2 regions of the Nocardioides sp. NPDC047086 genome follow, and region 2 is predicted to be linked to the other one. Evidence: riboswitches for the same ligand, from Rfam matches in the RefSeq annotation. Region 2 holds a riboswitch; the other holds the start of a gene.
What was found. Region 2 has a riboswitch for cobalamin ahead of cobN (cobaltochelatase subunit CobN). Riboswitches for the same ligand answer to the same signal wherever they lie in the genome.
Positions count from the first base shown of each region.

Region 1: another riboswitch for cobalamin. It lies ahead of ABZ796_RS27305 (ribonucleotide-diphosphate reductase subunit beta); the one in region 2 lies ahead of cobN (cobaltochelatase subunit CobN).

Region 1 is NZ_JBEYUV010000073.1:466-6,253, reverse strand. It holds gene ABZ796_RS27320 (ABC transporter substrate-binding protein) at 1-717, opposite strand, end outside; gene ABZ796_RS27315 (ABC transporter ATP-binding protein) at 714-1,559, opposite strand; gene ABZ796_RS27310 (iron ABC transporter permease) at 1,556-2,575, opposite strand; cobalamin riboswitch at 2,686-2,870, opposite strand; cobalamin riboswitch at 2,961-3,178, shown strand; gene ABZ796_RS27305 (ribonucleotide-diphosphate reductase subunit beta) at 3,306-4,304, shown strand; gene ABZ796_RS27300 (ribonucleotide reductase N-terminal alpha domain-containing protein) at 4,304-5,788, shown strand, end outside.
Region 2 is NZ_JBEYUV010000021.1:88,523-94,310, reverse strand. It holds gene cobN (cobaltochelatase subunit CobN) at 1-3,375, opposite strand, end outside; cobalamin riboswitch at 3,409-3,532, opposite strand; gene ABZ796_RS16425 (GNAT family N-acetyltransferase) at 3,532-4,092, opposite strand; gene ABZ796_RS16420 (NAD(P)/FAD-dependent oxidoreductase) at 4,103-5,551, opposite strand; gene ABZ796_RS16415 (alpha/beta fold hydrolase) at 5,608-5,788, opposite strand, start outside.

The sequences.
Region 1 (5,788 bases), on a different contig from region 2:
ACCGAAGGAGCCGGAGGTGAAGATCGCGTCGGTGCCGGAGTCGAAGAGGAACGCGGTCGGCTCCTTCTCGGGCTTCGGAGCGCTCTCCAGGGCCTCGCGGCGCTGGTCGATGTCGGCCACGACCTCCTTCGCGGTCTGGTCGTGGCCGGTCAGCTCGCCGATGTTGAGCAGGTCGGTACGCAGCGCCGTCCAGGCCTCCATGGTGCCCCGGTCACCGTCCTCCTGCCGGCAGGTCTCACTGAGCAGGTAGGTCTCGATGCCCCGCTCCTGCACCATCTCCGGCACGAGGTTGCGCGACTCGCTGAACCCGTAGCCCCAGCCCGCGAACATCATCTGCGGGTCGAGCGCCAGGACCGTCTCCAGCGTCGGGTGGTCATCACCGACGATCTGGAGCTCGTCGACCCGGTCCTCGGGGTAGGCGAGCTCGAGCAGCTGCTGGTCCCGAGCCAGGCCGGTCACGGCGACGAGCTCCTCGCGGGCACCGACGGCCAGGGCGATGGAGATGATCCCGCCGTCGTAGGCGTACAGCTCGGTGACCGGCTCGTCGACCGTGAGCTTCTCGCCGCAGTTCTCGACGGTGATCGCGCCCTGCCCGGAGGCGCCATCAGCGGCCGTCTCCTCCGCCCCGCAGGCAGTGAGGATCGTGGTGCCGAGCGCGAGCGCGGCGAGGCAGGCGAGTCCGGGGTGACGTACGGGTCTGGTGATGGGATGGGTCATGCCGAGCGGTCCTTCCGGGGATGGATGAGCAGATGGGGCTGGTCCAGATCTGGATGCGGCACCTGGACGGAGCCGACGCCGAAGTGGTGCTCGACCCGGATCGTGTCGAGCACCTCGGCCGGCGGCCCATGGGCCACGACGGTCGCCGGACCGCTGTCCGGCTCGCTGCCCGCCGGCCGCCCGAGGACCGCGAGCCGGTCGAAGGAGCGAAGCGCCAGGTCGAGGTCGTGGATGGTCGCGACCAGCGTCTCGGCCCGCTCGGCGACGGTCCGGAGCAGCCGCAGCTGCCAGGCGACGTCGAGATGGTTGGTGGGTTCGTCCAGCAGCATCACCGGGCACTCCTGCGCGAGGCCGCGGGCCATCACCGCCCGGCGCCGCTCGCCGCCGGAGAGGCGGTCGCACGGATCGTCGATGCGGTCAGCCAGACCGACGGCATCGAGGGCCGCGCGCACGATCTCGCGCTCCCGGGGTCCGCCCCGGGACCACGGCCGGGTGCGTGGCACCCGGCCCAGCGCGACCATCTCACCGACGAGCAGCTCCGCGGAGGCGACCTCTTCCTGGGGGACGTACGCCAGCCGGCGGGCGCGTTCGCGCGAGCTGATCCGGGCGCTCTCACGGAGGTCGCCGGAGTCATCGTCGAGGTAGGCGTGCCCGGCACTCGGCCGCAGCACTCCGGCGAGGATCCGCAGCAGGGTCGACTTTCCCACACCGTTCACGCCCACGATCCCGAGGCGGGTGCCGACGGGCACCTCCAGGTCGACGTCGTGAAGTACGTCGCGCTGGCCCAGCCGGGCTGCGACCCCGCACAGCCGCAGCGCGGGCCGGGGCCCGGGGGCGTTCATCGGTCGCTGCCGAAGCGGTAGCCGCCACGGCCCAGCAGCAGGAGGAACAGCGGCGCCCCGACGACCCCGGTGACCACCCCCAACGGGATCTCCTGCGGGCGCGCCACCAGCCGGGCGAGCACGTCGACCCACAGCAGGAACACCCCACCGCCCAGGGCCGCGACCGGGAGCACCACCCGGTGCCGCGCTCCCACGAGCAGCCGGGCCGCGTGCGGCACGATCAGCCCGACGAACCCGATCCCACCGCTGACCGCGACCAGGACCCCGACGAGCACCGCCAGAGCGACGAAGAGAGTCGTACGCAGCGCCGCGACGTTCACGCCGAGCGCGGAAGCGGTCTCCGGGCCTGCGGCGAGAGCGTCCAGCCAGCGGTGCAGGGCCAGCATCCCGAGACCCAGGACGAGGCTGAGGGCCGCAGGCAGCCACAGCTTCTCCCAGCTGGCGCCGCCGACGCTGCCCAGCATCCAGAACATCACCGAGTCGGCCGCACGGGGATCGTCGCTCATGAAGACCAGGAACGAGGCGATCGCGGAGAGGCCGGAGGAGAGCACGACCCCGGAGAGCACCAACCGGATCGGGGTCAACCCGCCCTGCGCGGTGGCCACCAGCCAGACCAGCATCGCCGAGCCGACCGCTCCGGCCAGCGCGCCGCCGGAGACCGCATAGGTGCCGAGACCGGCCAGCGCACCTGTGGTGATCGCCGCCGTCGCTCCTACCGAGGCACCGGAGCTGATCCCGAGCAGGAACGGGTCGGCGAGCGGGTTGCGGACCAGCGTCTGCATGCCGGCACCGGCGACGGCCAGGCCCGCGCCCACCGCGAGCGCCATCAGGGCTCTCGGCACGCGCAGCTCCCACACGATCACGTCCCACCTCCCCGGCACCTCACCGCGGAGCCGGTCGGCGACGGTCGCGACGATCTCGCCGACAGGGATCCGCTCGGAGCCGAAGGCCACGGACACGACAGCGCTGAGCGCCGAGGCGAGCAGCAGCCCGACGACCAGCGGCACGAACGGCACCCGTCGTCTCCCGGCTCGGGCAGGGCGTGAAATCAGGGTCGGGGTCTCACGGCTCGGCGTCAGCACGCAGGTCGGCCTCTCAGGTCCTCTGGACCCTGGTCGCGAGGGCCATGACGAACATCTGAGCCGACAGGTTTTCGGACTCGGGTTCAACCGGCGACGCTGCCTTCCCAGGGAGTCGGTCCCCAGTGGCTACCTAGCGTCGCCGTCGCCCTCACCGCTGCGCGCCAGTCCCGGATTCACACCGGAGTTCCCTGGCATCCATCAGGATGCGTTCGACTCGGCGCAGAGGCTAGCACGCCCCCTCGGCGCACGTCTCGACCACTTTGCCGACGACACGACGAAGCACAACATCTAGGAAGTTGCATTGGTGTAATTCCCGCATATAGTGGTCCTCGCAGCTGGTTCTCCCTCCTCGGCAACGGGGCGGGAGAGGCAAGAGGGAACCCGGTGTGAGTCCGGGACTGCCCCGCAGCGGTGAGTGGGAACGACCGCCGTCACGAAGCACTGGGAGCAAGCCGGCTCCTGGGAAGCGACGGCCACTAGGACCGAGCACGATGACGCCCACGAGTCCGAAGACCTGCCAGTGCCCACCTCATGGTGGGGTCCGCGACCTCGAGGGAAGGTCAGGGGATCGAGCGCGTACGACGCCGTCCTCTCCTGCCCCGGCACGGATGCATGAGACATCCGAGCGGGCCGCGGGGCCCGCGGGCAAAGGGGGGCTGATGAGATGATCGACACCGAGGGTCTACCGATCCGCACCGAGAAGTCGGCGTACGTCTTCGACTATCCGATGGCCGAGGACCTGGCCAAGAAGCAGCGCAGCATCTTCTGGACGGCCGAGGAGATCCCGGTCGAGAACGACAAGCAGGACTTCCTGGTCAACATGACCGACGCCGAGCAGGCCGCGGTCAAGACGACGCTGAAGCTCTTCACCATCTACGAGCTGATCCTCGGTGGCGAGGTGTGGGGCGACCGGCTCTTCCACGCGTTCCCGCGGCCCGAGATCCAGATGATGACCAACGCCTTCTCCTTCGCCGAGCTGAACATGCACGCGCCGTTCTACGCGAAGCTCAACAAGGTCTTGATGATCGACACCGAGGAGTTCTACGACTCCTACAAGAACGACCCGGTGCTGGCCGAGCGGATCGCCTTCGTGTGGGACGCGATCGCCGATGAGGACCTGCTCTACGCGCTGAGCGTCTTCACGCTGATGGAGAACTGCGTCCTCTACTCCAACTTCGCCTTCCTCAAGCACTTCCAGTCCGGCGGCAAGAACCTGCTGCAGAACGTGATCAGCGGGATCAACTTCTCCGCCCGCGACGAGAACCTGCACGCCACCGGCGGCGCCTGGCTCTTCAACACCACCCTGGAGGAGTACGCCGCCACCGTCCCCGCCGACAAGTTCGAGGCCGAGCGGGATGATCTCTTCGCCCGTGTCCGGAGCGTGGCCGAGCACCTCTACGTCCACGAGGCCCGGATCGTCGAGATGCTCTTCGCCCACGGTCCGATCGCCGGCATCGACCAGGCCGACCTGGAGGCGTTCGTGAAGTCCCGGGTCGACATGACGCTGCAGAACATGCGGATGGAGCCGCTGTTCGACGTCGAGGTCAACCCGATCGCCGAGTGGTTCTACAACGGCATCAACGGCACCCAGTTCCACGACTTCTTCCAGGTCACCGGCAACGAATACAACCGCAACATCGGCGAGACGGAGTTCAGCTTCTAATGGGCAGCAACAGCAACTGGGAGGCGCTCTCCACCGAGCGCAAGGCACTGCAGGCCGAGGGCACCGTGCCGGCCTTCATGACCACGGCGGGCTACGCCATGTTCAAGGCGAAGTACACCGTCGCGGACCAGAGCGTCCGGGAGCGCTACGAGACCATCGCCGCCACCGCCGGCGACCTCGCCGACGAGATGTACCCGCGCGAGGACGGCGTCTCGTGGACCGAGCGGTTCTTCGAGGCGATCTGGAAGGGCTGGCTCTCCCCGTCGACGCCGGTGCTGTCCAACCTCGGCACCGACCGCGGTCTGCCGGTCTCGTGCGAGGGCTCGTACGTCGAGGACTCGGTCTGGGGCTTCTACGAGACCCTCAAGGAGGCGGCGATCCTCTCCCAGAACGGGTTCGGGACCTCGGCGTACCTCGGCGACGTCCGGCCTCGCGGCGCGAAGTTCAGCGACAACGGCAAGGCCAACGGCGTGGTGCCGGTCTTCTGCAACTTCGTGGAGATGACCAACCAGATCAGCCAGGGCGCCACCCGCCGCGGCTCCTGGGCGGGCTACCTGCCGGTGGACCACCCCGACTTCTACGAGCTCGCCGACCTGATCTTCCGCGAGCCCGCCAACAAGAACATCGGCTGGATCTTCAGCCAGGCCTTCATCGACCGGATGCTGGCCGGGGACCGCGACGCGCTCGAGCGCTACCAGCGGGTGCTGAAGATCCGGGTGGTGCTCGGCAAGGGCTACATCTGGAAGGTCGACACCGTCAACGCGGCCCAGACCGAGTCGTACCGGGCCAACGGGCTGGAGAACAAGGCCTCCAACCTGTGCTCGGAGATCACCCTGTTCAGCGACGAGGACCACTCCTACACCTGCGTGCTCTCCTCGCTGAACCTCTCGACCTATGACGAGTGGAAGGACCAGGACACGGCGTACGTCGCGACCGTCTTCCTCGACGCGGTCGCCGAGGCGTTCCTGCGCAAGGCCCGCACCATCCGGGGTCTGGAGCGGGCGGTGCGCTACACCGAGAAGGCCCGCAGCCTGGGGCTCGGTGTGATGGGCTACCACGACTACCTGCAGAAGCAGCGGGTGCCGTTCGAGTCCGACAAGGCGGCGGCGCTCAACAAGGACATCTTCGAGCGGATCTCCTCGCATGCCGACGCCGCGTCGCGGTGGATGGGCTCGGTCGCGGGCATCCCGGAGTGGTGCGTCGGACGGCGCAATTCCCACCTGATGGCGATCGCGCCGACGATGAGCACCGCGGTGATCGTCGGCGGCACGAGCCAGGGCATCGAGCCGTACGTCGCCAACGTCTGGAACCAGACCACCTCGGCCGGCGAGATGCCGCGGGCCAACCAGAACCTCGTCGAGGTGATGCAGGAGCGTGGCGTCTACGACCAGGCACACATCTCCGACATCATCGACAACGGCGGCTCGGTCCAGCACGTCGACTGGCTCGATGAGCACGAGAAGGACGTCTTCAAGACCGGCTAC
Region 2 (5,788 bases):
GGCCAGCTCGAAGGCACCCTTGTAGCCGTGGCGCTGCATGGCCGAGATCCAGCGCGGGTTGACCACCCGGGCGCGGAAGACGCGGTTGGTCTCCTCCTGCAGCGTGCGGGTCTTGATGGCGTCGGGGGAGGTGGAGTCGCCGACGTACGCCTTCGGTTCGCTGCCGGTCAGCGCGCGGACGGTCGCGACCATGCCGCCGTGGTACTGGAAGTAGTCGTCGGAGTCGGCGATGTCGTGCTCGGCGGAGTCGACGTTCTTGGCGGCGACCTTGATCCGGCGGTAGTTGGTGCGCATGTCGTCGGCCGCCGGGGCGCCGTCGAGGTCGCGGCCGTAGGCGAAGCCGCCCCACGCCGTGTAGACATCCGCCAGATCGGCATCGGAGCGCCAGTTGCCGGCCTCGATCACCTGCAGGATCCCGGCGCCGTACGAACCGGGCTTGGAGCCGAAGATGCGGGCCGTCGCCCGGCGCTGGTCGCCGTGCTCGGCGAGGTCCTCGAGGGTGTGCGCGCGGACGAAGTTGTCCGCGGCCGGCTCGTCGAGGTCGGCCACCATCCGGACGGCGTCGTCGAGCATCGAGACGACGTGCGGGAACGCGTCGCGGAAGAACCCGGAGATGCGTACGGTCACGTCGATCCGGGGCCGGCCCAGCTCGGCGAGCGAGATGACGTCGAGGTGGGTGATGCGACGCGACGCCTCGTCCCACTCGGGGCGCACCCCGAGGAGCGCGAGCACCTCGGCGACGTCGTCGCCGGACGTACGCATCGCGCTGGTGCCCCAGACCGAGAGCCCGACCGACGTCGGGTAGTCGCCGGTCTCGTCCAGGTAGCGCTGCAGCAGCGAGTCGGCCATCGCCTGCCCGGTCTGCCAGGCCAGCCGGCTCGGGACCGCGCGGGGGTCGACGGTGTAGAAGTTGCGCCCGGTCGGAAGTACGTTGACGAGCCCCCGCAGCGGCGAGCCAGAGGGCCCCGCGGGGACGAAGCCACCGTCCAGCGCGTGCAGGACGGCGCCCAGCTCGTCGGTCGTCCTCGCCAGGCGAGGGACCACCTGCTCGGCGGCGAAGGCGAGCACCTGCTGGACGGCCGGGTCGTCGTGGAGCGACTCGGCGACGGCCGGGTCCCAGCCGGCCGCGTCCATGCGCTCCACCAGAGCGCGAGCCTGGGTCTCGATCTCGTCGACGGTCCGGGTGTCGGCGCCCTCCTTGAGGCCGAGGGCCGCCCGCAGACCGGGCACGGCGCCGCCGACGCCGCCCCAGACCTGTGCGGCGCGCAGGATCGAGAGCACCAGGTTGATCCGCGCCTCGCCCTCGGGGGCGCCGCCGAGCACGTGCAGGCCGTCGCGGATCTGGGCGTCCTTGATCTCGCAGAGCCAGCCGTCGATGTGGAGCATGAAGTCGTCGAAGTCGTCGTCCTCGGGACGCTCCTCCATGCCGAGGTCGCGGTGGAGCTCGGCCGCCTTCATCAGCTGCCAGATCTCGCCGCGGATGGCGGGCAGCTTGGCCGGGTCCATCGAGGAGATCCGGTCGTACTCCTCCATCAGCCCTTCCAGCCGCGCGATGTCGCCGTAGGACTCCGCGCGCGCCATCGGCGGGACCAGGTGGTCGACGATCGTGGCGTGCGCGCGGCGCTTGGCCTGGGCGCCCTCGCCCGGGTCGTTGACCAGGAACGGGTAGATCAGCGGCATGTTGCCGATCGCCGCGTCCGGGCCACAGCTCGCCGAGAGGGCGGCGTTCTTGCCGGGCAGCCACTCCATCGAGCCGTGCTTGCCGAGGTGTACGACGGCGTCGGCGCGGAAGCCGTGCTCCAACCAGCGATAGGCGGCCAGATAGTGGTGGGACGGAGGCAGGTCGGGGTCGTGGTAGATGGCGACGGGGTTCTCGCCGAACCCGCGCGGCGGCTGGATCAGGATGACGATGTTGCCGGCCTGGAGGGTGGCCAGGACGAGCTCGCCGTCGTCGTTGACGAACAGGTTGCCCGGCGTCGGACCCCAGGTCTCGACCATCTGTTCGCGTAGGTCAGCAGGGAGATCCTTGGTCCACTCGTCGTAGGACGCCTTGGAGATGCGGACGTGGGCGTCGGTGAGCTGCGCGTTGGTCAGCCACTCCTCGTCCTGGCCGCCCGCGGCGATCAGCGCGTGGATCAGGGCATCGCCGGCGGCCGTGTCGTCCGGGCCGTCGAGGAGGCGTACGACCTCGTTGTCCTGCCCCAGGTCGTAGCCCTCCTCGCGGAGGCGGCGCAGCATCCGGATTGCGGAGACCGGGGTGTCCAGGCCGACCGCGTTGCCGATCCTGGCGTGCTTGGTCGGGTAGGCGGAGAGCACCAGCGCGAGGCGCTTCTCGGCGTTCGGAGTGTGGCGGAGCCGGGCGTGGTTGACCGCGATCCGGGCCACGCGGGCGGTGCGCTCGGGGTCGGCGACATAGTGGGGGAGCCCCTGCTCGTCGAGCTCCTTGAAGGAGAACGGGGCGGTGATGATCCGGCCGTCGAACTCCGGGATCGCGATCTGGTTGGCCGAGTCGAGCGGCGTGACGCCGTCGTCAGAGACCTCCCACTCCGCGCGCGAGCTGGTGAGGCACAGACCCTGGAGCACCGGGATGTCGAGCGCCGCCATCCGCTCGACGTCCCAGGCCTCGTCCTCACCGCCGGCGGAGGCGGACGCGGGCACGGAGCCGCCGGCCGCGAGCACGGTCACGATGAGCGCGTCGAGGGTGCCGAGCGCCTCGTAGAGGTCGTCGGGCGCCGAGCGCAGCGAGCCCGCGAAGACGGGTACGCCGGTGGCCGTGCCGGTCGCGTCGATGGCGTCGGCCAGCGCGTGCGCGAAGGCGGTGTTCCCGCTGGTCTCGTGGGCGCGGTAGTAGAGCACCCCGATCCGAGCCTTCCCGCTGGTCGAGCCGCTAGGCGAAGGCGTGTGGAGCGTTGTATCGAGCTTGTCGAGATGACCAACACGCTCCGCGAACCCCCACGCCGGCACCTCCGCCGGCGGCTCGAACCCGAACCCGGTCAGCAGGACCGTGTCGGAGAGGAACGCGTGCAGCTGGGCGAGGTTGGCCGGCCCGCCCTCGGCGAGATAGCGGTGGGCCTCCGCGGCGACACCCATCGGCACCGTGGAGTGCTCCATCAGCTCGGCGCTCGGCTGCTGCTCGCCGCCCAGGACCACCACCGGCGTGCCGCGCTCCTTGACCGCGCTCAAGCCCTCCCACAGCTCGTTGGGCGAGCCGAGGAGCCGGAAGACCACCAGGTCGGCGCCGGCGACGACGGCCTCGAGGTCGGTCGCCCGCGACGGGTTCGCCCAGGCGTAGTCGGCGCCGCTGGCACGGGCTGAGAGCAGGTCGGTGTCCGAGGTGGACAGAAGGGCGATGCGTACGCGTGCAGGGTCGGCCATGCCGAGTTCCTCCTAGGGGTTCTCGCCCCGTCGATCGGTCGGATTGCCCGCGGCCAGTGTCTGGCTGTGCCCGTGCCCAGCAGCGGTACGGACGTCACAGTGGCGGAACCGCCCCGGACTCTCACCGGGTTCCTGCGCCACGAGCGTGCTCGCAGCCTACCCCGCGGGGCCCGCGAGCCAGGTCTCGCGGTTGATCTCGTACTCGACCTCGCCGTCGGCGTGCCCGGCGAGCGGCTCCTCGAACTCCTCCTGGAAGCTGCGCACGAAGCTCATCCCGACCGACGCCATGGTCGCCCGGGAGGCCTCGTTGACGGCCATCGTCTGCGCGATCACCGTGTCGAGGCCGAGGTCCTCGAAAGCGTGCCGGAGCAGCTCGCGCGACCCCTCCTTCGCGAATCCCTTCCGCCAGTGCCGCTGCGGGAGCCGGTAGCCCAGCTCGGCGGCATCGGTGCGGGGCGGATGGTCGGGCGGCTCGAGCATGTAGAGGCCCACGGCCTCACCGGCTGCGTACGCGATCCATTTGCCCTGCCCCTCGGTCTCCTTCGCCACCCGGATCCAGGTGTGCATCCGCTCCTCGGTCTCCTGCGGCGTGAGTGCGCGGGTGAACAGGAAGCGCAGCACCACCGGGTCGGAGTTGAGCTCGACCAGGAACGGCAGATGCTCCTCGCTCAGCGGGACCAGGTCGAGGCGCTCGGTGCGCAGGCGGGCTTGCGGCATGAGCCAGACGCTATCCAGGACGTACGCCGGTGGCACCCGGTTTCTCCGCGGCCAGGTGGCGCAGGGCGCGATGGGCGGCGTGGTAGCCGCACATGCCGTGGACGCCGGCGCCGGGCGGGGTGGCGGCGGAGCAGAGGAACATCCCGGGGATGCCGGTCTCGTAGGCGGTGAGGGTGGGTCGGACGATGAGCTGGCGAAGGGTGTTGGCGCCGGTGGAGATGTCACCCCCGACGTAGTTGAGGTTGTACGCCGCGTAGCCGGCCGGTGTGGTCACGTGGGTCGCCACGATCCGGTCGCGGAAACCGGGCGCGAAGCGCTCGATCTGGGCGAGCACCGCGTCGGTGGCGTCGCCCTCGTAGGCGTGCGGGACCTGCGCGTAGGCCCAGACCGGGTTGAGGTCTCCCGCCGAGCGGGACGGGTCCGCGACGTACTGCTGACCGAGCAGCACGAACGGACGCCCCGGCATCCTGCCTGCCCCGATCTCCCGCTCGCTGGTCGCCACCTCGGCGCTCGTCCCGCCGAGGTGGACGGTCCCGGCGCGGCCGATCTGCGGGTCGCGCCACGGGATCGGCCCGCGTACGGCCAGGTCGAGCTTGTACGCCGCGGGGCCGTGCTGCCACCTCCGCATCGCCCGTCGAGGCCGCTGGGGGAGCGCTTCACCGACGATGTCGGCGAAGCCACCGGGGCTGGTGTCGAACAAGGTCACATCGGCGTCCGGAAGGTCGGCCAGGTCACGGACGGTGGTGCCGGTGACGATGGTGCCGCCCAGCTCCTCGAGCCGCTGCGCCATGGCGAGGGTGATCGCGTGGGAGCCGCCCTCGGCGACGGGCCAGCCGTAGCGATGCCCGCTGACCACGAGCATGGTGCCCACCGCGGCCGTGCCCGGGCGCTCCAGCGGCTGGAACGCGTGCGCCGCGCAGCCGGCGAAGAGCGCCTTGGCCGGCTCTTCGCGGAAGGCCCGGGCGAGCACAGTGGCCGGGGGAGCGGCGCGCATCCCGAAGGAGGCCAGCCGGAACGGATGCCGCGGGGGCCGCACCATCGGGCCGAGGATGTGTTCCGAGATCGCGTCGAAGCCGCGGACGACCGGGCCGAACAGCTGCTGCCAGCGCCGTCCGTCGGCGCCCAGCCCGGCGGCTGTCTCCTCGACGGAGCGGTGCAGCAGCGCGGTCGTGCTCGCGTCCACCGGATGGGCCAGCTGGATCTCGGGGAAACGCCAGGTCAGGCCGTACTTCTCCAGCTCGAGGCCATGCAGGAACGGTGAGGCCACCCCGAGCGGGTGGATCGCCGAGCAGATGTCGTGGCGCAACCCGGGCAGGGTCAGCTCGGCGGTGCGGGTGCCACCGCCGACGGTCTCGGCGGCCTCGAGGACCGTGACCCTCACGCCGTGCTGCGCGAGCACGATCGCCGCCGCCAGGCCGTTGGGCCCGGCGCCGACGACGGTCGCGGAATGTGGCTTCATGGCCAAGTTCTTACGCTGGTCGAGCCGCGAGCGCCAGCGCTCGACCAGCGGGACGGTCATTCGTTCAGGACGCGGTTGGCGACGGCAAACGCGGTGTTGGCGGCGGGTACGCCGACGTAGATCGAGGTCTGCAGGAGCACCTCGATGATCTCCTCACGCGTCAGCCCGTTGGTGAGGGCGGCGCGGAGATGGAACTCGAGCTCCTCGAAGTGGCGCCCCGCGACCAGGGCGGTGAGC